One region of the Mycobacterium cookii genome, then DNA from elsewhere that is predicted to be linked to it. Evidence: riboswitches for the same ligand, from Rfam matches in the RefSeq annotation. Region 1 holds a riboswitch; the other holds the start of a gene.
What was found. A riboswitch is a leader RNA that binds a small molecule or an ion and turns the genes downstream of it on or off. The one in region 1 is predicted to bind cobalamin.

Region 1 (11,417 bases):
GTTCTACGTCGTCAAAATTGCGCTCTACATCCTGGCGGCCTGGCTGCTGGCGCTCACCACGACCGGAATCAACGGGTTCACCAACGTCGTCCATTGGTACGCCGAGCCGATCGTCTTCGAGAAGGTGGTGCTGTACACCATGCTGTTCGAAGTCGTCGGCCTCGGTTGCGGATTCGGACCGTTGAACAACCGGTTCTTCCCGCCGCTGGGCTCGATTCTGTATTGGCTGCGGCCCGGCACCATCCGGTTGCCACCCTGGCCGGGACGCGTTCCGTTGACCAAGGGGGATAACCGGACGCCGCTCGACGCGGTGCTCTACGGCGCACTGCTGGTGCTTCTCGTCGTCGCGATCTTCTCCGACGGCACCGGCCCGGTTCCGGCGCTGCGAACGACGGTCGGCGTGTTACCGGCCTGGCAGATCTGGGCGGTGCTAGGCGTGCTCGCTGTCCTCGGCCTGCGCGACAAGGTGATCTTTCTGGCCGCGCGCGGCGAGGTCTACGCCTCATTCACCGTCGCGTTCCTGTTCGCCGGCTACGGCGTGGACATGATCATCGGCGCCAAGCTGGTGTGCCTGGTCATCTGGCTGGGCGCGGCGACATCCAAGCTGAACAAGCACTTCCCGTTCGTCATCTCGACGATGATGAGCAACAACCCGGTATTTCGGCCACGGTTCATCAAACGCAAGTTCTTCGAACACTTTCCAGACGATCTGCGACCGGGCCGGGCTTCGCGCTGGCTCGCGCATTTCAGCACCGCGATCGAGGGTCTGGTGCCGCTGGTGCTGTTCTTCAGCCACGGTGGCTGGCCGACGGCGATCGCGGCATTCGTCATGCTGTGCTTCCACTTCGGCATCCTGTCGTCGATCCCGATGGGTGTGCCGCTGGAGTGGAACGTCTTCATGATGTTCAGCGTGCTCGCGCTGTTCGTCGGGCACGCGTCGATCGGGCTGAGCGATCTGACCACCCCGCTGCCGCTGCTGTTATTCCTCGTCGTTGCAGGCACCGTCGTCACCGGAAACCTGTTCCCGCGCAAGGTGTCCTTCCTACCGGGCATGCGGTATTACGCGGGCAACTGGGACACCACGCTGTGGTGCATGAAGCCGTCGGCCGACGAGAAGATCGCCAAGGGTGTGGTCGCGATCGCGAGCATGCCCGCCGCGCAACTGGAGAAGTTCTACGGCAGCAAGGAGGCCGCGCAGATCCCGATGTACATGGGATATGCGTTCCGTGCCTTCAACACTCACGGCCGCGCGCTGTTCACCTTGGCGCATCGCGCGATGGCCGGCCAGAACGAGGACGACTACGTCCTGACCGACGGTGAACGCATCACCAGCACCGCCATCGGATGGAACTTCGGCGACGGGCACTTCAGCAATGAGCAACTCGTTGCGGCGCTGCAGAGACGCTGCCACTTCGAGCCGGGTGAAGTGCGCGTGGTGATGCTCGACGCGCAGCCCATCCACCGGCAGATGCAGCGGTACCGGCTGGTGGACGCCGCCACCGGGGAATTCGAACGCGGCTACGTGCGCGTCGCCGACATGGTGACCCGGCAACCCTGGGCCGACGACGTTCCCGTCCACGTGCAGTCGTAAAGACGAAAAAGCCGGGCGCACAAGCGACGCCCGGCCGTTTCGATCGCGTAACTACGCGTTGGCGCGAACTTCCCTGGTCGCCGCGACCAGGTTGGTCAGCGACGCGTTGACCTCTTCGGGGTTGCGCGTCTTCAGGCCGCAGTCCGGGTTGACCCATAGTCGCTCGGCCGGAACGGCTTTCAAAGCAGCGCGCAGCGACGCGGCGATCTCGTCGGTGCTGGGCACCCGCGGCGAGTGAATGTCGTAGACACCCGGCCCCACGCTGTTGGCGAAGCCGGCCGCGTTGAGGTCGTCGAGTACCTCCATGTGCGAGCGGGCCGCCTCGATCGACGTGACGTCGGCGTCAAGGTCGGCGATCGCACCGATCACCTCACCGAACTCCGAATAGCACAGGTGCGTGTGGATCTGCGTGGAGTCCGAAACACCCGAGGTCGCCAGCCGGAACGAGCCGACCGCCCAGTCCAGGTAAGCCTGCTTGTCGGCGTCGCGCAACGGCAACAGCTCACGCAGCGCCGGCTCGTCGACCTGGATCACGGCGATGCCGGCCTCCTGCAGGTCCACCGTCTCGTCTCGGATCGCCAGCGCCACCTGGTTTGCGGTGTCGGCCAGCGGCTGGTCGTCGCGGACGAACGACCACGCCAGAATCGTCACCGGACCGGTGAGCATGCCCTTGACCGGCTTGTCGGTCAACGACTGCGCGTACGTGATCCACTCGACCGTCATCGGCTGCGGCCGGGTCACGTCGCCGTAGAGAATCGGCGGGCGAACGCAGCGGCTGCCGTAGGACTGCACCCAGCCGTTGTCGGTGGCGAAGAAACCTTCCAACTGCTCGGCGAAGTACTGCACCATGTCGTTGCGCTCCGGCTCGCCGTGCACCAGCACGTCGAGGCCGAGATCCTCCTGCAGCTTGATGACGTCGGCGATCTCTTTGCGCATCCGCTTCTCGTATTCGGCTTGGTCGATCTCGCCGGACCGTAATGCCGCACGCGCCTTGCGAATTGCCGATGTCTGCGGGTAGGAGCCGATGGTCGTGGTCGGCAGTGGCGGCAGATGCAGCCGCTCGGTCTGCTCCTCGCGACGCTTGTCGGCCGGTCCACGCTCGGTGCCGCCGGACTTGGCGATCGAGTCGATCCGTTCGCGTACCTTGTCGACGTGCAGGCGCGGGTCGGCCGCACGCGACTTCACCGCGGCGTTGGACGCCTCGATCTCCTTGGCCACCGCGTCGCGACCGTCCTTCAACGCCCGCGCCAAAGTGGCGACCTCGTGCACCTTTTCGGCGCCGAACGCCAGCCAGCTGCGCAGCGCGTCGTCCAGGTCGGTTTCCGGCTCCAGCGAGTAGGGCACGTGCAGCGTCGAACACGATGTCGAAACAGCCACCGCGCCCACGCTTCCGACCAGGCCGGCCAGCGTGCTCAGCGCACTGTCCAGGTCGGTGCGCCAGATGTTGCGTCCGTCGACGATCCCGGCCACCAGCGTCTTGTCGGCTAAATCGGGAACCGTGGCGATGGCAGCGTCGGCACCGTAGACCAGATCGACCCCGATCGCCTCGACCGGTGTGCGTGCCAGCGCCGCCAACGCCGCGCCGGGGTCACCGAAGTAGGTGGCGACGTGAATCGCGGGACGCTTGGCCAGCCCGCCGAGCGTGTTGTAGACGCGTTCGGCCAGCGCGGGGGCGTCGGGGGAGATGTCGGTGACCAGAGCAGGTTCGTCGATCTGCACCCACTCCACGCCCTTGTCGGCCAGCTGGTCGAGCAGGTCGGCGTACAGCGCAGTCAGCTCGTCGATCCGTCCGATCGGTGCGTCCCCGCCGTCGACGGCCTTGCTCAGCAGCAGGAAGGTGATCGGACCGATGACGATCGGGCGCGCCGGAATACCTTGCTGCTGAGCCTCTTTGAGCTCCGACAGCACCTTCTCGGGATGCAGCGAGAACGTCGTCTTCGGCCCGATCTCGGGGACGATGTAGTGGTAGTTGGTGTCGAACCACTTGGTCATCTCCAGCGGCGCGACGTCTCCCGTGCCCCGCGCGGCGGCGAAATAGCGGTCGAGGTCGTCGGAGACGGCCTGCACCCGCGCGGGCAGCGCGCCGAGCAACACGGCGGTGTCCAACATTTGGTCGTAGTAGGAGAACGTGTTGATCGGTACCGAGTCCAGGCCGGCGTCCGCCAGCTGGGCCCAGGTGTCGTGGCGCAGGGTCGCAGCGATCTTCTCGAGCTCTGATCGGCTGGTCTTGCCCTTCCAGTAGCTCTCGGTGGCGCGCTTGAGCTCGCGTTTCGGGCCGATGCGCGGGGAGCCGGTGACGGTGGCGGTAAACGGTTTTGCGGTCACAATGGTTCTTCGTCCTTCAATCGACGGGGTGGTCGCCGCCAACGGACGCAGAACCGGTCCGGTGCAGCGCGCACATAGCCACTGCAACCGTTACGGCCAGACGCCCATTCCACGAGGCGGTGAACCGCCAGGCGCGGCGCACCCGGCACAGCCGGCAGGTCTTCGGACTCACAGGCGCGCACCGCGTGGTGCTCCTAATGGCCGTCGCTTCCCAGTCTTGCGACCAGTGCTGATGACGGCGGTCGTTCCTGCATACCGCTGCGGGACAGTCCCGGACTCCCACCGGGTTCCCTCTTACGAAGCACATCTAACATGCTTCGTTCGATGCCGACGGCGCCATCTACGGCGTTGCCGGCAAACCAGCTGCGGCGCTGAGATTACCCGATTGATGGCGGCGACCCGCCGCGCCCGGCTTCGCCGCGCTAGCGATCGCCGCTGCTAGCAAGCGCTTCAGGGATAAGCAGGTCACCGTTGTTGAAGTCGATGGTGCGCCGGATCGTCGCGTCGTCGTTCAGCACGGCGGCCGCCACCAACGCGACGTCTTCGCGTGAGACTTCTCCCTTGCCGGCGCCGACCGCGATCCGGCCGGTCGCCGGCTCCAGCGTCAGACGGCCCGGCCCCAGCACGGTCCAGTCCAGTTCGCTGGCACGCAGATGGGCGTCGGCCGCCGCTTTCGCCTCGGCATACGGGAAGAACGAATTATCCTGTGAGACGCCGTGATGCGGGCCAGCGCCGAAGTAGGACACCATGACGAAGCGCCGCACGCCAGCCCGGCCGGCGGCGTCGATCACCCGGATCGCGGCGTCGCGGTCGACGGCGTACGTGCGGGCCGGGTCACCGCCACCCGCGCCGGCGGAAAACACCACCGCGTCGTGGCCGGCGAGCAGATCGGCGAGCGCGCCGGTGTCCAGGTGCTCGACGTCGGCGACGGCCGGACGGGCCCCGGTGGCGGTGACGTCGTCGGCGTGGTCGGGGTTGCGGAACACCGACGTCACCTGGTCTCCGCGGTCGGACAGCATGCGGGCCAGGTGCAGGGCGACCTTGCCGTGGCCGCCGATGATGACAATGCGCGACATGTCTTCCAACGTACGGAGCGCGACGCTACCCGCCGGTAGGGCACCCCGGCGGCGGCCCAACTAAGCGGTTGGTCAACAATCGAGGGAAAGTACCGCGCGACGACGATGCGGGCCGCTGGGCCCGAGGCGGAGTCGGGCACAAAGGCCTGAGTTCAAAGGAGATACGTCATGGCTGAAGCCGTCATTGTCGAGGCAGTTCGTTCACCGGTCGGAAAGCGGAACGGCGGCTTGTCCGGCGTGCACGCCGCCGACCTGTCGGCCCAGGTGCTCAACGGGCTGGTCGAGAAAGCCGGCATCGATCCCGGGCTCGTCGACGACGTGATCTGGGGTTGCGTCATGCAGGCCGGGGAGCAGTCGATGGACATCGGCCGCACTGCGCTGTTGGCCGCGGGGTGGCCGGAGACCGTGCCCGGCGTGACCGTCGACCGGCAGTGCGGATCCAGTCAGCAGTCGATTCACTTCGCCGCTGCGGGCGTGGTTGCCGGGCATTACGACGTGGTGGTCGCCGGTGGCGTCGAGTCGATGTCGCGGACGCCGATGGGTGCCTCACTGGCCAACGGCGGCAACCCGTTCTCGCCGGGCTTCAAGGCCCGCTACGACCGGACGCCCAACCAGGGCATCGGCGCGGAGATGATCGCCGAGCAATGGGGATTCGATCGGACCGCGGTCGACCAATTCTCCCTCGGCTCTCACGAAAAGGCTGCGGCCGCACAGGATTCCGGTGCCTTCGATGACCAGATCGTCGGCATCAAGGTTACGGATGGCTCGGAGAGCTCAGTCGTGCTGAAGGATGAGGGCATCCGTCGCGGCACGCCGATCGAGAAGATGGCACAGCTCAAGCCTGCCTTCAAGGAAGACGGCGTGATCCACGCCGGCAACTCCAGCCAGATCTCCGACGGGTCGGCGGCGCTGCTGTTCATGACGGCGGAGAAGGCGAAGGAACTGAAGCTCACGCCGATCGCGCGGGTGCACACCGCGGTGCTGGCCGGCGCCGACCCGGTGATCATGCTGACCGCACCGATCCCGGCCACCCAGAAGGCGCTGAAGCGCTCCGGTCTGTCGCTGGACGACATCGGTGTCTTCGAGGTCAACGAGGCGTTCGCGCCGGTGCCGCTGGCCTGGTTGAAGGACATCGGGGCCGACGAGAAGAAGCTCAACCCCAACGGCGGCGCGATCGCGCTCGGTCACCCGCTCGGCGGATCCGGTGCCCGGATCATGACGACGATGCTCTACCACATGCGGGACAAGGGAATTCGTTACGGGTTGCAGACGATGTGTGAGGGCGGCGGCCAGGCCAACGCCACCATCGTGGAGCTGCTGTGAGCGAACCCGCGGTGCTCACCGAGCGCCGGGGCAACGTCCTGGTCATCACGATCAACCGGCCGGAGGCGCGTAACTGCGTCAACGGCGCGGTGAGCATCGGCGTCGGCGACGCGTTACAACAGGCCCAAGACGACGCCGACGTGCGGGCGGTGGTCATCACCGGCGCCGGCGACAAATCGTTTTGCGCCGGAGCGGATCTCAAGGCGATTTCGCGTCGGGAGAACCTGTATCACCCTGATCACGCGGAGTGGGGCTTCGCCGGTTACGTCCACCATTTCATCGACAAGCCGACCATCGCCGCGGTCAACGGCACCGCACTCGGTGGCGGCACCGAGTTGGCGTTGGCCAGTGATCTCGTGGTCGCCGAAGAACGCGCGCAGTTCGGTCTGCCCGAGGTCAAGGTCGGACTGCTGGCCGGCGCCGGTGGCGTGTTCCGCATCGCCGAGCAACTGCCCCGCAAGATCGGAATGCAGATGCTGCTCACCGGAGAGCCGATCAGCGCTGCCGAGGCCGCCAACTGGGGATTGATCAACCAGGTCGTCCCGGACGGCACCGTGCTGGACGCCGCGTTGGCCCTGGCCGAGCGGGTGACCGTCAATGCGCCGCTGTCGGTGCAGGCGAGCAAGCGGATCGCATGCGGCGCCGACGACGGCGTCATTCCCGACGAGGAGCCGAGCTGGGCCCGCACCGCCCGTGAATTCTCGACGTTGCTGCGGACCGAGGACGCCAAGGAGGGGCCGTTGGCGTTCGCAGAGAAGCGCAAGCCGGTCTGGAAAGCGCGCTAACGCGATCGTAAGCGCGGCGAAGCCGGGCGCAGCGGGTCGCCGGGTTGAGCCACGCTTAGCGTGCCAGTGCGTTGACCGCACGGCCGAACACGCTTGGCAGGCCGCACGACGCCGGGACGATCGCACGCCGCCCGGCACGGGTCGCGGTAGCCAAAACCAGGGCGCGGGTCAGTATCCGGTAGTCGCGGGTGATCCGGCGCCACTCCGCCTCGTACGACTGCGGGGCGTCGTTGACGATCGCAGCTACGGCCGCGCCGGCCTGCTTGACGGCCAAGCTGATGCCCTCGCCCGTCAACGCGTCCTCATACCCTGCTGCATCGCCGACCAAGAGCACCCGGCCGGCGACTCGACGCGAAATCACTTGTCGCAGTGGGCCGCAGCCCCGCGCCTGTCCGCGGTCGGCGTCGGCAAGGCGCTGCGCCAGCCGCGGGAACCAGGCGAGGTCGGGTTGGCCACCCGACAGGATCGCCACGCCGACCAGGTCGGGCTCGACCGGCGTCACGTAGGCCTCGCCCAACGGCGACCAGTACACCTCAACGAATTCCGACCATGCGGGCACCGAAAAGTGCCACCGGACGCCGTACCGTCGAGGCCTGCCCGCTGCCGCGCCGATACCGACGGCGGAGCGCACCGTCGAATGCAGGCCATCCGCCGCCACCAACCATTTCGCGCGCACCCCGGCCGCGGTGACGCCCGCTGCGTCTTGCTCAACGGTCGTAACTCGGGTCGAAATCCATTCGGTGTCTTGCTCTTTGGCGCGCGCGGCGAGCGCAGCATGCAGAGTGGTCCGCCGCACGCCGCGGCCCGGACCGGTCTGAATGCGCGCCTCGGCGCGTCGGCGCCCGTCCAGGTACGCGATGCCCCGAATCGGCAGGCCGGCCGGGTCGACGCCCAACGACGTCAGTTCGGCAAGACCGCCGGGCATCAGCCCTTCACCGCATGCCTTGTCGACCGGCGTGCCCCGCGGCTCGGCGACGATCACCGAAAGTCCTTGCCTGCGTGCGTATAACGCGGTGGCGAGGCCGCCGGGCCCACCACCGACAATCAACAGGTCGGCGTCATACGGCATGGGTGTAACCCAGCGCCGCGTTCTCCACCCGGATGCGCACCGTCAGCAGCAGCGCATTGGCCAGTGTGAAACAGAGCGCGGTCAGCCACGCGGTGTGCACCAGTGGAAGCGCGACACCTTCGGTGACGACAGCCAGGTAGTTCGGATGATGCAGCCATCGATACGGTCCCCGTCTGACCAACGGTGCCTCGGGGACCACGATCACGAGCGTGTTCCATCGCGGGCCCAGGGTCGTCACACACCACCAACGCAGCACCTGGGTCAACGCCACCAGTGCGAGCATCGGCCAGCCCAGCCACGGGATGAACGGCCGGTGCAACGCCCAGACCTCGAGGACGCATCCGAGCAGCAGCGCGGTGTGGATCGTGACCATCACCGGATAGTGTTGATGGCCGAATTCCTTGCCGCCCTGGGCAAACGCCCACCGCGCGTTGCGTTTGGAGACGATCAGCTCGGCGAGGCGCTCGAAGCCGACCGCCAGAATCAGCAGGTAGTACACGGCCTACCAGCCGAGCAGTACGAGTTCCGAGCAGAACGCCGGTCCCATCGCGATCATCAGCCCGAACGATCCGGGTGCGGGCGGGTCGGCCAGGTTCGCCCGGAGCACATCGAGCACCGACACCGACGACAAGTTGCCGTTGTCGCGCAACGATTTCCGGGTGTGGTCGAGGGCATTCTCGGGCAGGTCAAGTGTGTGTTCGATGGCCTCGATCACCTTGGGCCCACCGGGGTGGCAGATCCATGTCCCGATGTCTGCGGTGGTCAGGCCGTGATCACTGAGAAAGTTCCGGACGTCCTCGCCCACATACTTTTCGGCGACGTTGGCTACCTCGGTGGACAGCTTGATCTTGAAGCCGGTGCTGCCGATGTCCCAGCCCATCACGTCTTCGGTGTCGGGGTAGATCCGGCTGCGGGTGTCCAGCACCGTGGGACCGGCGGGCGTACGGTTGGCCCCCTTGGCGACGACTGCCGCCGCCCCGTCACCAAACAGGCTGGCGGCCACCAGATTGGCGATCGAGTAGTCGTCGCGCTGCAGCGTCAACGAACACAGTTCGACGGCGAGCAACAGCCCCACCTGATCGGGGAAAGCCAGCAGGTAATCGTGCATACGGGCCACGCCGGCGGCACCGGCGACGCAGCCGAGTCCGAACAGCGGCACCCGCTTGACGTCGGGCCGCATGCCGAGGCGCGTCGCCAACCGGGCCTCGATGGTGGGCACGGCCAGGCCGGTCACCGTCGTCGAGAAGACGACATCGACGTCGGTGGGTGTGATGTTGGCGGCGTCCAGTGCCGCGAGGATCGCGCGCTCACCGAGCGTCAACGCGACGTCGATGTAGGTGTCGTTGGCTTCAGTGAAACCACTCAACTTGCCGTACTCCGGCAGCGGTATCGCAAGGCGGCGTCTCTCGACTCCGGCGCTAGCTGCGAAACGGTCGAATTGCGGGCCGCCGAACCCGGTCAGGCCGGACAGTGCTTCCTGCTGGCCGACCTGGTGCGGCGGAAACTCGACGGCTACGGCCGCGATGGACGGGTTCGATGTCATGGCGTCACCACCTGCCGAAAGGGGTAGACGGGCGTTCGGTATTCGTGTTCATGTGCCTAGTGCGGGCTACGCCGCGGTCTTGATTGATCCGGTCAATTGGAACATAACAACAATATGCCGGAAATCTGAAGCACCTTCCGCCGGTCGGTGTGACGACCGACACTTCGGTTTGCCCAACTGGTCGCCGGGCAACAACTGAACGAAGTGTTCGGTACACATCACAATCGTTAGGTTGAAACTGTGCGCATTCTTGTGACCGGCGCGACCGGGTATGTGGGATCGCGGCTGGTCACGGCGCTTCTGGCGGCAGACCATGAGGTCCTCGCCGCCACCCGCGACCCCGCGCGGCTCGGCGATTTCGGATGGTTCGACGACGTCAAACCCCTACACCTAGATGCCTCCGATGCGGAGTCGGCTCGCGCGGCCCTGGCTGTGGCCGGCCCGGTCGACGTCATCTACTACCTCGTGCACGCCATCGGCCAGCCGGACTTCCGCGATGCCGACCGCATCGCGGCCGGCAACGTCGCGGCCGCGGCGAAAGATGCCGGCGTCCGTCGCATCGTGTACCTCGGTGGCTTCGTTCCCTCGGGCGAGGATTTGTCCGAACACCTGACCAGCCGGGCCGAGGTCGCCGAGGCGCTGACGATCGAGGGCGGCCCGGAAGTGGTGTGGATCGGCGCCGCGGTGATATTCGGCGCGGGCTCGACGTCGTTCGAGATGTTGCGCTACGTCGGTGACCGCTTCCCGGTGATCCCGATACCGAAGTGGATGGACAACCCGATCGATCCGATTTCCATTCGCGATGTGCTGCATTACCTCGTCGCTGCCGCGGACACCGAACAGGTTCCGGCGGGTGCGTATGACATCGCCGGTCCGGACACCACGTCGTACCGCGCACTGCTTAAGACATATTCACGCATTGCCGGCAAGTGGCATACCGGTGTGCCGGTGTGGGGGATCGACACCACGGTGGCCTCCTGGGTGACCGCGCTGGCGCTGCCGGTGCCCGACGGACTGGCCGCGGACCTGGTCGAGTCGCTGGACTATCCGATGAAAGCCAGCGGCGCCGGCCTGCGCGAGTTGGTTCCCGATCCGAAGGGCGGACTGCTGTCGATAGCCGACGCGATATCGCGCTCGCTGTCCAATGGTCGGCCACGGCCGGTGAACGCTCTCGCTGATCCACACCACCTCGCCGACAGCGATCCTGCGTGGACGGGCGGCGATGCGCTGCGGTTGCGGCGACTTGCGTGCATAGTGACACCATCGATCGCGCGACCCGGCCTCGGATTGGTGAAAGCTGTTCCCGGCCCGATTGCCGGAGCGCTGCGGACCGGTCTTGACATCCTGATCACCCTGACACCGAAGGTGCATTTCGCATGACACGAGCCGATGCAGAGCGAGTCGATGACTGAAGTCAGCCCCACGCCCAGCGCCCTGGAGGAGATCCGCCGCGGGATCGTCAATGTCGCTGTGCCGCATAACGAACCACCCGGCGTCGTACGACGCAGGCGGATCATCGTCGCGATCGTGTTGGTGCTCGGTGCCGCGGCGCTGAGCTTCGCCCTTCGAAGCCACCCCGGTGAGCCGAGCTTCTACTGGTGGTCGCTCACGCTTGCGGGCGTGTGGGCGCTCGGCGCGTTCTTGTCCGGACCTTTGCACCTCGGCGGCGCTCGCTGGCGTGGCCGAAACCAGCGTCCGGTGGTCA
Region 2 (11,417 bases), 2.6 Mb from region 1:
TCGGCTGGCCCGGCTGTCGGCGAAGGCGCGGGAAACCGCGCACGCGGTCGCGGTGTGCGGGCCGCGCGCCGACATCGCCCTGCTGGACAAGATGTGTCCCGAAGCCCGGACGGCGTTGTACGAATGTCTCGGCGCCGGGGTGCTGAATGCCGAGGGGGAGCTGGTCGCGTTCCGCCACGAACTCGCCCGCCGGGCCACCCTGGCGCAGATCCCCGACTTCGATCGCACCGAACTGCACAGGCGCGCGCTAACCGTTCTGGCGCAGCCGCCAATCGACCCGAACACGCTGGCGGCATTGGCATTTCACGCCGACCAAGCCGGTGAACGGGACGCGACCGTGCGCCACGGCATTGCCGCGGCCGATCGGTCCGCGGCGCTCGGTGCCAACCGGGAGGCCGCGAAGTTGTATGCCCTTGCGCTTCGCCATGCCGACGCCGTCGCCGATGAACAACGAGTCGTCTGGCTCGAACGCTACGCCTTCGCGTGTTACCTGAGCGGGCAGGCCGAACCGGCCGTCACCGCATTGCGGGATGCGATTGCGTTGCGCCGCAACCTCGGTCATCGGCTCGAAGAGGGTGACGACCTGCGCTGGCTGTCGAGGCTGTTGCAGCCGCTGGGGCGTGCCGGCGAGGCCATCGACGCGGCGCACGCGTCGCTAGGACTACTGCAGGACCTCGGCCCGTCGCCGCAGCTGGCCTGGTCGCTGCTCAACATGGCCCACATCAGCGCCCTCGCGCTGGATCCGGTGTGCGCCCGTTACGCGGCCAGCGCGGTGACCCTCGGTGTCGAGTTGGCCGATCCTGCAATCGGTATCCGCGCGCGCGGGTACCTCGCGCTGACCGCCGTCTTCAGCAGCGGCACTGGCTGGGACGAGCTGGGGGCGGTGTGGCGCGAGGCGCTGTCGACGCCGGGATACGAGGAGCACGCCGCGGTGCTCGGTGTGCTGATCTGCTGGTACACCGTGCTGCGCGGCGAGCTGGACCGCGCTGAGACATATCTGGCCGAAGCGTCACAGTTCTGCGATGACCGCGACCTCGGCATGTTCAGCGCGCTGTTGACCGCCGCGGCGACGCTGGCGCAGCTGCACCGCGGCGAGTGGGATCGCGCCGCCGTCACCGCCGAACAGATCGTGACCCGGCCCGAGCTCAGCCCGCAGCACCGGATTCTGCCGCTGGTGACACTCGCGCTGATCGACGCGCGGCGCGGTCGGCAGTCTGTGGTTGCGCTGCCGAGCGATGTCGACTCCGGAGCCCAACCCGGTGACCTGGTCCACCTGGGTGCGGTTTCAGCGGCACGCGCCGAAATAGCTTGGCTCAGCGGCGATGACGAGACGGCGCTGGCCGAAGCGCACGCGGGGCTGGCGGCCGCACACGAACACGCCGACCGATGGCAGGTCGACCAGTTGCGCCGTTGGATTCGGCTGGCCGGCGGCACATGTGAGGCCACCGACGGCGACGCCGGCACGCCATTCGAGTCAGAGATCCGCGGGGACTGGCAGAGCGCCGCCGACGAGTGGGTCCGCCGCGGCTGCCCGTACGACGCGGCGCTGGCCCAGCTCGGCGGCGATGCCGCGGCGGTGACGACGGCGCTGGCCGCCTTCCGGCGCCTCGGCGCGAAAGCGGCGGCCCGTCGCGCTCAGCAGCGCCTGGCCGCTCTGCGGGAGCGTGCCCCTCGCGCCCGTCGAGCCGACACGCTGTCAGACCCGCATGCGCTGACCGGCCGCCAGCGTCAGGTCTTCGATCTGCTCGTCGCCGGTCGCAGCAACCGAGAGATCGCGGCCGAGCTGCATATCAGTCCCAAGACCGTCGGCCACCACGTCGAGGCCATCCTGGCCAAGCTCGGCGCGGAGAACCGCACGCATGCCGTCGCCTACGCGTTGCAGCACCAGGCCGCATTGCAGACAGAATCGTGAGTTACGCCGTTGCGCCGGAGACAGTTTCGGCGGCACCGGCCTGTTCGACACTCAGTAGGCTTTCAGCTTCGTGCTCCTGTCGGTACGCTTCGCTGCCGCCGTTGAGGCCGAACAACCGCTTACTCCACAACAGCCAGATCACCGCGACGATGTTGATGACGAGCGCGACAAGCCGCATGGCCGTGATCTTTTCGGTGAGCTCGTAAATCTCCAGCGGCAGGAAGACGCTGGTGGCTATCACCGCGAAATACTCACCCCACCGCTTCATCAGCCACAACCCGACCGCCTCGATGAGTTCGATCAGCGCGTAGCCGGCCAGGCCGATGGCGATCCATTGCAGTGTCGACGAGGACAGCGCGAACGCGTGCGCGATATGACGAACGAGCTTGGAGTTCTCCGGATCCCAGCCGATCTGGTTGGCCAGGGGCTGCAGCAGCGGAATGTCTTGCTCCAGCGCGTGCTGCAACCGCTCGCGCGATCCACTGACCTTGAACACCCCGGCCGCCACCGCAGCGAAGATGACGCAGCGAAAGGCACGTTCGACGGCGAGTGCTCGCATCAGGGTCCGGTCCCGCAGGAATCGTCCACGCGGAATTTCCGGGGCGGTGTTCGCCGGGCCGCTGCGGCGTGGCGGGCCCACGACGAAGGTCTCGCAACGCAAACAACGCCACGCCTCGCCCGCGGGGGTGTCGGCTTTCAGGCGCTCACGAAGGTTCGGCTCGTCGGGAGCAAATGTCGCGTGCCCACGTAAACCGCACGAGCGCAGAGCAAAATCCACCATGAGAGCACGCTACAGGGCATTGCCTGTCCGCCCGCGGTATCGGTGAACGACGCGAACGCCTACGCTGACCGCCATGACGGGCACCGGGACGCGAGGCCGTGCGCAACGGACTGCTTCTGGAAGCGCTGCGCGGGAAGTCGCGTCGCTTTGTCGCCTGGCATCATTCGCTCGAGCATTCGCTGCACAAGATCTCCCACGCGTACGTCGGACACTATGACGATCCCGAGAAGTGGATGTTCTCGGCGTGGCTGGCGCTTACCGCCAAGGGCCGACAACTCGCACAGGCTCTAGAAGAGAATGAGATCGACGGATACCGCCGTAAAAGCTAATTGCCAGTGAGCTGTGCTGTGCAGTAATAGTTTTCGGTCTGACCATCGTTGCGTTGCGGCACCGGTAATCCCGCGTCGGCCAACAGCTGAGCGGACCGGTGCCTGGTCGTCTGCCAACCCCGCTCATCGAGATAGGGCGCGACGTCGTGGCGTTCGCCGCCGTACCACAGGTCGTCGAGGCGGGCATCGAGGCCGTGCTCATACCAGTTCTGCGACGTCGTGTGCATGACCTCCAGCGATTCCGGTGTGCTCAAGAAGATCTCCACCACCAGCCGACTGCCCGCGGCGCTGAGGTCGGTGATGTTGTCCAGCAAGCGATCCTGGGCCTCCGGCGGCAGGAAGGCCAACAGGCCTTCGGCGACCCACACGGTCGGGCGCTGCGGGTCGAAACCGGCGTGGCGCAGTGCTGCGGGCCAGTCGTCACGCAGATCGACCGGGACCGCGCGCAGGTCGACGGTCGGCTCGGCACCGGCGCCGGCGAGCGTCGCGGTCTTGAAGTCGGTGACCTGTTGCTGGTCGATTTCGAACACCACCGTCTCGGCGGGCCAGGACAGCCGGTAACCGCGGGCGTCCAGCCCGGAGGCCAGAATCACCGCCTGGCTGAGACCGGAAGCCGTTGCGTCGCCGATGAACTGGTCGATGAGACGGGTGCGCACGGTCAACAAGTCCGTCATCGGCTGCATGCCCCACGGATGGCCGGGAATGTCGACCTCGTCGGCGCTGAGTTCGCCTGCCGCCCATCGGGTGAAGAAGTCGACGCCGACCGCCCGTACCAGCGGCTCGGCGAACGGGTCGTCGATGAGCCGCTCTCTGGTCGCCCGGGCTCTGCCCGCGGCGACCATGGTGGCGGTCGCTCCCACGCTGGTCGCCAAATCCCAGGTGTCGTTGTCGATGCGTGCCATACCGGCCAGCGTAGCGAGCCGCTGCTGAGACTCGGCTCGTCGGAAGCCATTAACGCGTCGGCCAGGTTTCATTCACGTTCGAGCGGTCGCAGCGGCGTACGGTGCCGCCGTATGAGCGCACCTTCGGCAGGGTCTGCGTCGGGACTGGCGTCAGACGCCAACTGGCATCCGCAGCGTTGGGAAACCACCTTCATCCATGTGAAGAACGAATCCCTGGAAACCGTGATCGACGACATCACCCGGCAGACCAACGCCTACGGCGAACAGGGCTGGGAGATCGTGAACTCCTCGGTGCAGCGGGCGCAGGTTTCGCACCACTTCGCCGGGTACGACAAGGGTGGCGAGTTCTACTTCGAGTGGAGCATCGTCTGCACGCTGAAGCGGCCGCTGCCTCCTGCTTAGACAGTTGGCTTAACATCGCTGGGTGACCGAATCCCGTGCGATCGGCGACCCAGCCGGGCTCGTCGCCGACGCCTGCTGTGCCGGTAACGGGCACGCCGTCGCTCACGACGCACGCTGGCAGCGGAGTGCGCGCTGGGCCTGGCGGCTGGCCTGGGTGAGCATGCTCGCCATGCTCAGCGAGGGTGTGGTGGGGCTGTGGCAGGGGCTGTCGGTCGGATCGATCGCCTTGACCGGATGGGCGCTGGGAAGCCTGCCCGAGGCGCTGGCCAGCGCGATGGTCGCATGGCGGTTTTCCGGAACGCGCACGTCGTCACCGACCGCTGAGCGACGCGCCGAGCGTGGTGTCGCCCTGTCGTTCTGGCTGACGGCGCCCTACATCGCCGCGGAATCCGTGCACCACCTCCTGGACAGGGAGTACGCCGAGACATCGGTGATCGGCATCGTGCTGACGGCCGCCTCTTTGGTGCTGATGCCGACCCTCGGGCACGCCAAGCACGTCCTCGCCCATCGGCTGGGCTCAGCCGCGACCGAGGGCGAAGGCACGCAGAACTATCTGTGCGGGGCGCAGGCCGCGGCGGTGCTGATCGGCCTGGCGGTGCTGGCATTCTGGCCGGGCTGTTGGTGGTTCGATCCGGCGATCGGCCTGGGCATCGCCGCCGTCGCGGTCTGGCAGGGTGTCAAGACGTGGCGCGGCGAGGACTGCTGCTGACACCTGGCCGGCAAGGTCCGAAAGACCCCGCGGCTGATGGCGTTGCGCTCTAGTCGGTGACCTGCACCCGGCGGCAGCGTCGACCTGGTGACACTGACCGCAAAAGCGTTTCGGCGCCTCGGGTGGGAAATCTGGTCGCTTCTGCTGTTTGCGCGGTCCGGTGGGTTGCGGTTGATGCCGCCTGACCGGATCGGGGCGGTGCTGCGCGGGCTTGACCGGTACGGCCTGTTGGGGGCGGCGACGCTGATCACCGCCGCGCGCGACCGCGAGCGACCGGCGCTGATCGACGAGCGTGGGGCGCTCAGTTTCGGCGACCTGGACAGCCGGACCAACGCGTTGGCCAACGAGTGGCGCCGCCTCGGGCTTGGACCGGGCGCCAACGTGGCCATTCTGGCCCGCAACGAGGGCGGAAAGATCCTCAAACGCGAGCTCAGCCGGTCGGTCGGTCAGTCGGCCGCATCGGGGGAGTCGGCGCCCCAGGTGCCCGGCATCATCGGCATACGCGGCCCGCTGCCGTAATCGTCGTCGGCCAATGTGGCCAAGCCTGTCGCAGCCCCGCCGCTGACTTTCGCGGCGGTCCCGGAGAAGCCGAGCGGCCCGGCCCCCTGCGTCGACGGCGTGACGGTCGGCTCGTCGTCGAGATCGACGTATTCGTGGCCGCGCCCGAGCCGTTCGACGGTGGCGCGGCGGCGCCGGCCGGTGGGCGTCGCTTTCGGGGACGGCGCGGCGGCGGGGTTTTCGGTGCCCACGGCCGGTTGCGCTTCCTTGGCCTTGGCGGCCTGGTTGGCCGCTCGGCGCGCCGTCGCGGACAGGATCCCGACCATGTAGAGGTAACCCTGCATGGTGGCCAGCGGCGGCCCGGCCGGCGTCGGCGGTGGCGGGGGAGCGGGCGGTGCGGCCGCCGCGGTGACGGCCGGGGCGTGCACGAGGGCCGGCGCCGGGGCGGGTGTCGGCACGGGCGTCGGGCCCGGAGGCGCCGCCATGGCGAGCGGCATCGGGAGCGGCGGAACGGGGATCGGCGGTATGGCGGCCAGGCCCGCCAACCCGGCCAGGCCCGCGAAGCCGGCCAACGGGGCCGCCGCCAACGGAATCAGCGGAACGGTCAACAGCGGCAACACGGTGGGGATCAGCACCGCAACCGATTCGAGCAGGGTCTTCATCAACGCGATGGTGTCGGTGATGACGGTGCCGATCGCTTCGACGGTGTCGAGCACCAGGGTCAGGCCGATCGCGTACGGGTTGCCGGTGGCGAACGCCGCAGTGATGTCGGCCCCGATGTAGGCGAAGGTTTCGGACAGGTAGGCGACGTAGGAACCGATGTCCAACGGGTAGCCCAGCGCGAACGCGATGTTGTACGGGCTGAGGAAGGACAGCGGGTTGCCGAGTTGGAGCAGGTAAGGATCGATTTGGGTGAACAGCGCGACCAGGAAGGGGTTGTTGTAGAAATTGTCGATCAACGGCTGCAGAACGTTGTTGTAGAAGTCGGTGTATCCGATTTTCTGCAGCCAGGCCAGCCACTGGTCCTCGGTGTCCGGGGGCGAGGACGCGGCCGAGGCGGCGGGAGACGCTGTCGCAGTGGCGTTCACGATCTTCGGGGCCGCGGTGGTCTGCGGTGAGGCTGCCACCGCCGCGCCGGAGATGGTCTGATAGGTGCCCATGACGGTGGCGGCCTGAATCCACATCCGGGCGTAGTCGGCTTCGTTCACGGTGATCGGAATGGTGTTGATGCCAAGGAAATTCGTCGCCAGCAGCACCGCGTGGGTGGCGTGGTTGGCGGCCAGTTCACCGAGCGTCGGCATGGTGGCCAGCGCGGTCGTGTAGGCCGTTACCGCGACTTCCTGCTGGGCAGCGGTGGCGGCCGCGTCGGCGCTGGCCTGGGTCAGCCACGCCAGATACGGCGCGTGCGCGGCCACGTATTCTGCGGCGCTCGGGCCGGCCCACGCTCCCGCCTGCACACCGTCGAGCACCGCGGCCAGCTCATCGGCGGTCTCGGTGTAGTTGACGCTCAACGCTTTCCACGCCTCAGCGGCGGCGAGCAGCGAACCCGGCCCTGGTCCGCTACTCAACAACGCGGAATGCACTTCGGGGGGCGCAGCCATCCAGATCGGCGCGGTCATGACGCGTCCTTTCTGCCCAGAGCGCGGGGCGTCTGCTCGAAGACGCAGTCACCGCAGAGCCCGCCATCGGCTGTGCTGTAGTAAAGGCAGCAGCTGGAGCGCCGATAGCCGGCGTCACCGAAAACCATTGCCCCGCTGAGTCGTTCGTCGTCGCACAAGCTGCGGGCAAGGCGGCGGCCCGGACCGGGTGAGGTCGTAGCCCGGTGGTGGTCGTATTGCCGGGCGGCGCCGAGCAGTGCGGACGCCGCGTTGCCGCACAGCAACTCTCGCGAGATCGGCTGCAGTGCGGTGCCCAGCGGTGTGAGGTGCCCGTCGAGGACAGCGTCGGCCAGCCTCAGCTCGAGATCGTCGCCGCGCCGGCCGACGGGATGGGCGATGTGCAGCGCGATCCGGCCGCCAGTTTCGCGGAACAGCAGCCGGTCGGCGGCAAAGTCGGGCAGCAGACCGTGGCCGACGACGGCGCCGAGCCCGATCGACCACAACCGCGCGGCAAAGCCGAGGAAGAAAATGGACGCCGCGACCCGCCGTTCCGGCGCGCGGACGTGGGTCTGCACTCGAGCGATAACGCCGTGGAGCATTGCGTGATCGGTGTAGAGCTGCGCTAACGGCCGCCAGCCACCGTCGACCGGCCCGGTGCCGACGGCGAAGTAGTCGTTGATCTGTGCGATCTCGGCAAGGACCGCCGCAGCGCTTGGCTCGAAGACAGCGCAGTTGTGCGCAGGGTGGGTGAAGAAGGCGCGTGACACCGACGCTCGCCAGCTCTCTCAGGGTCGACCGCCCCGGGTTGCAGGATGCGACGACGCGAGTGTCCTGGCTCTCGGATCGCTGCTTACCTCGCCTTCCAGCTCGCGGCCGTGGCTAGTGAGGTTCGCTCCCCGATAACAGTGGCGGGACCGCGCCGGATTCGCACCGGCTTCCTACATCGTCATCGCCTAACCCGGGCATTATCGCACCCCTTCGGCCCCGCCGGTAGCCAATCAGCCCGCGCCGGCGCGCAATGCGTCCACTGCCGCGTCGATGTAGGGGATGACTGTCGAACCGTGGCGGGCGACGATCTGCCCCAGGGAGCGGGCCAAATGCGGCCCCACCGCGTCGGCCAACACCACCTCCTCGCCGATCACGATGCCTGCGACCACGTGTGCCGCACTCAACCGGTTGTCGGGTGTCACCTCGTAACGCCAGTCGCCGATCTGCAGCCGTGCAGGTTGTGACCGGAACATCCCCCGACGGGCAGCGGTGTGCGTGACACCCGGCAGCCCGGCGAAGACGTTGACGACCAACGCGATCCCGCCCGGTCCGGCCAGCGCGTCGGTGACGGTGCGACTTACTCGCTCGGCGTCGAATGCGGCCATCAGTCGTTCATGGCGAGCACGAACGACGGTGCGATGGTTTCGGGTGTGCCACTGCGGCGCACGGCGGTACCGGCGGCGTAGAACTCCACGGTGTGGTAGCCCCACGCATAGTTCTGAATGGCGAAATGTACGCCGACGACCCCGGATGCGCCGTCCCGCTCGGCTTCGCTCTGCATGCGCGACATGGCCAGCTCGCGGGCTTCGTAGTTTCCCGTCGTCCACTGCGGCATCTCCAAGTTGCGGCCCATCTGTCGCAGCGTCTGCATAAAGCCTTGCGCGGCAATGTGAAACACGCAGTTGCCCATGACGAATGCCACCGGCGCCCAGCCCGATCGAAGCAGAGTCGCCAGGTCCTGTCCGGATAGGTGGCTGGAGAACGCCTGTCCGTTGCCGCGTTTGAATGCGCCCGGCTTCGGGGTGTAGCGGACTGCGGTTCCGACCGCGATGAACTCCAGATGCTCGGATTCGGCACCGTGCTGACGCCATTCCAGCCGCACACCGACGACACCGTCCGCACCCAGCGCGTCGGCTTCGGCCTGCATGCGGGCCATCGCATTCCAGCGGGCCCGATAGGTCGCCTCGGTGAGCACGGGCAGCTCGGATTGTTGCCGGATACCGGCGAATTGGTAGCCGACGTGGTAGACCGACACGCCCATCACCAGATCGAGCGGCTCGAAGCCGGCTCCGTGCAACAGCGCGAACTCGTTGATGGACAGGTCGGACGTGAAGACCTTGTCGGCGTGCGACAGCCGTTCGCTGGCAACAGGGTCGAGGGGAGTAGACATCGAGGCATCATGACACCGATCCGATGGTCGGTGCACTCGTTCAGTCCAAGCGGTACCGAATCAGCCGTGAACTGTTAGCGACGACGGCCACCGAGGATGCGTTGTGCAGGATCGCCGCGAGCACCGGTGAGAGGGCACCGCCGGCGCCGATCAGCAGCCCGGCGGCATTGACGGCGATCGCCATGCCGTAGTTCTGCCGGATCACGTCGACGGCGCGGGCGCCCAGGTCGCCGACATCGAGCAGGCGACGAAGGTCGTCGTTGGCCAGTGCGACATCGGCGGTCTCGACCGCGACGTCGGTGCCGGCCAGGCCCATCGCGATGCCGATGTTGGCCGCAGCCAACGCGGGGGCGTCGTTGATGCCGTCACCGACCATCCCGACGATGTAGCCCTCGTCTTGCAGGTTGCGGACCGCTGCGAGCTTGTCCTCGGGTAGTACCTCGGCGCGCCACTCGTCGATACCGAGTTCGCCGGCAACGACTTGCGCGATATCGGGGTGGTCGCCGGTCAGCATGACGATGCGGCGAATTCCGTTGGAGCGCAACCTCTTCAGCACGTCTGGCGCTTCGGTGCGAATTTCGTCGCGCAGGCTGATCAGCCCGACGAGCATGCCGTCGACGGCGAGCAGCAGCGGCGTTTCGGCTTGCCGGCGCAACTTGTCGACCCAGTTGGCCGCCTTCTTCGAAACCTTGACCTTTTCTGAGCGCAGCAGCGACGGGCTGCCCAGCAGCAACGTCCGCCCGTCCGCCCAGGTCCGCATGCCCAGGCCGACCAGTACCTCGCACTCCTCGTGCGGCGGAATCGTGATGCGACGCTCCTCGGTCGACCGGATCACCGCTTCGGCCAGCGGGTGCCGGGAGTGCAGCTCTGAGCTCGCCGCATAGGCGAGCACCTGCTCGGGCTGCCAATCATCGTGTAGCGCAATGATGTTCGTCACCACCGGGCGGCCCACCGTGAGCGTTCCGGTCTTGTCGAAGACGATCGCGTCCACTCGGCCGGCCTGTTCGAGGTGCGACCCGCCCTTGATCAGGATGCCACGGCGCGCGCCGTTGCCGATCGCCGCGCTGATCGCGGTCGGAGTCGACAAGCCCACCGCGCACGGGCAGGCGATCAGCAGCATGGTCATGGCGCGCCGGACGTCTCCGGTGAGGGCCAGGGTGACCGCGGAGACGATGAACGAGATCGGCACGAAGCGGCGGGAGAAGTTCTCGCCGACGGTCTGGATGGGCGCCCGATCGTGGTGCGCCTCTTCGACGCGGGAGATGATCCGGCCGATCGTGGTCTCGTTGCCGACCGCGCGAGCGCGCACCACCAGACGGCCGCGCAGCACCACCGAACCGGCGTGCACTCTTGCGCCCGCGACGATGCTCGCGGGTAGGGTCTCGCCGGTGATCGCGGACTGGTCGACAATCGCCTCGCCGTCGACCACGTCACCGTCGACCGGTATCGCGACATGGTCGTGAATCACGACGTCGTCGCCGATCTGCACGCTGTCGACCGGGACCTGTACCTCGTTACCGTCGCTCAGCAGGATCCACGCCGTGTCGGCCGTGCCCCGCAGCAGATCGGAGATCGCCCGCCGGGTCCGGCGCAGCGTCAGATCCTGAAGGTACTCACCGATATTCAGCAGCCACAGCACGGTGAGCGCGACCACGTTCTCGCGTAACACCAGGCTGGCGACGGTCGCCGCGGTGACCAGCGCGTCGGTGCCCGCGCGCCCGGACCGCAGCGAGCGCAGCGCGCCGCGCAGGAACGGGTAGCCCATGAATACCGTTGCGCCGGTGGCGACCAGCTGACCGGACGGGCCCAGCAGCGGCGGCCGGCTGAATCCGTAGCGGCGAATCCCGAGCAGCGCCAGCGCCGTGCCGCCGATCACCATCCGCAGCACCTCGGTGTTGCGGATGTCTGACGATCGCGGGGTGCGAGCCGGAATCAGGTCGGCGGCAACGTGTTCGGCGGACGCGACCGCCGCCAGCACTTCGGTCCGATCGCAACGCTTCGGCGAATACCACACCACGACCGAACCGGTGTGCGGATAGGCGTGCACCGCACGGACTCCGTGCTGCTTGTCCACCGCTTCTTCGACCGCGACCGCCCGTCGGGAGTTCGCGCGCACCCATGGCACCCG

Region 2: linked by a shared signal. The riboswitch ahead of G6N27_RS22330 ((2Fe-2S)-binding protein) and the one ahead of metE (5-methyltetrahydropteroyltriglutamate--homocysteine S-methyltransferase) in region 1 are both predicted to bind cobalamin.

Annotation. Positions count from the first base shown of each region.
Region 1 covers NZ_AP022569.1:2,141,538-2,152,954, reverse strand. Annotated here, with positions in the region: gene G6N27_RS10000 (DUF3556 domain-containing protein) at 1-1,591, shown strand, start outside; gene metE (5-methyltetrahydropteroyltriglutamate--homocysteine S-methyltransferase) at 1,643-3,916, opposite strand; cobalamin riboswitch at 4,053-4,263, opposite strand; gene G6N27_RS09990 (SDR family oxidoreductase) at 4,339-4,992, opposite strand; gene G6N27_RS09985 (thiolase family protein) at 5,161-6,315, shown strand; gene G6N27_RS09980 (crotonase/enoyl-CoA hydratase family protein) at 6,312-7,100, shown strand; gene G6N27_RS09975 (NAD(P)/FAD-dependent oxidoreductase) at 7,156-8,169, opposite strand; gene G6N27_RS09970 (isoprenylcysteine carboxyl methyltransferase family protein) at 8,159-8,668, opposite strand; gene G6N27_RS09965 (type III polyketide synthase) at 8,672-9,712, opposite strand; gene G6N27_RS09960 (NAD(P)H-binding protein) at 9,953-11,092, shown strand; gene G6N27_RS09955 (CPBP family intramembrane glutamic endopeptidase) at 11,117-11,417, shown strand, end outside.
Region 2 covers NZ_AP022569.1:4,746,165-4,757,581, forward strand. Annotated here, with positions in the region: gene G6N27_RS25580 (ATP-binding protein) at 1-1,912, shown strand, start outside; gene G6N27_RS22295 (DUF2127 domain-containing protein) at 1,914-2,693, opposite strand; gene G6N27_RS22300 (hypothetical protein) at 2,792-3,022, shown strand; gene G6N27_RS22305 (class I SAM-dependent methyltransferase) at 3,019-3,924, opposite strand; gene G6N27_RS22310 (hypothetical protein) at 4,036-4,326, shown strand; gene G6N27_RS22315 (cation transporter) at 4,367-5,035, shown strand; gene G6N27_RS22320 (AMP-binding protein) at 5,123-5,554, shown strand; gene G6N27_RS22325 (PPE family protein) at 5,482-7,152, opposite strand; gene G6N27_RS22330 ((2Fe-2S)-binding protein) at 7,149-7,898, opposite strand; cobalamin riboswitch at 7,936-8,114, opposite strand; gene G6N27_RS22335 (DUF5073 family protein) at 8,130-8,504, opposite strand; gene G6N27_RS22340 (heavy metal-binding domain-containing protein) at 8,504-9,289, opposite strand; gene ctpC (manganese-exporting P-type ATPase CtpC) at 9,330-11,417, opposite strand, start outside.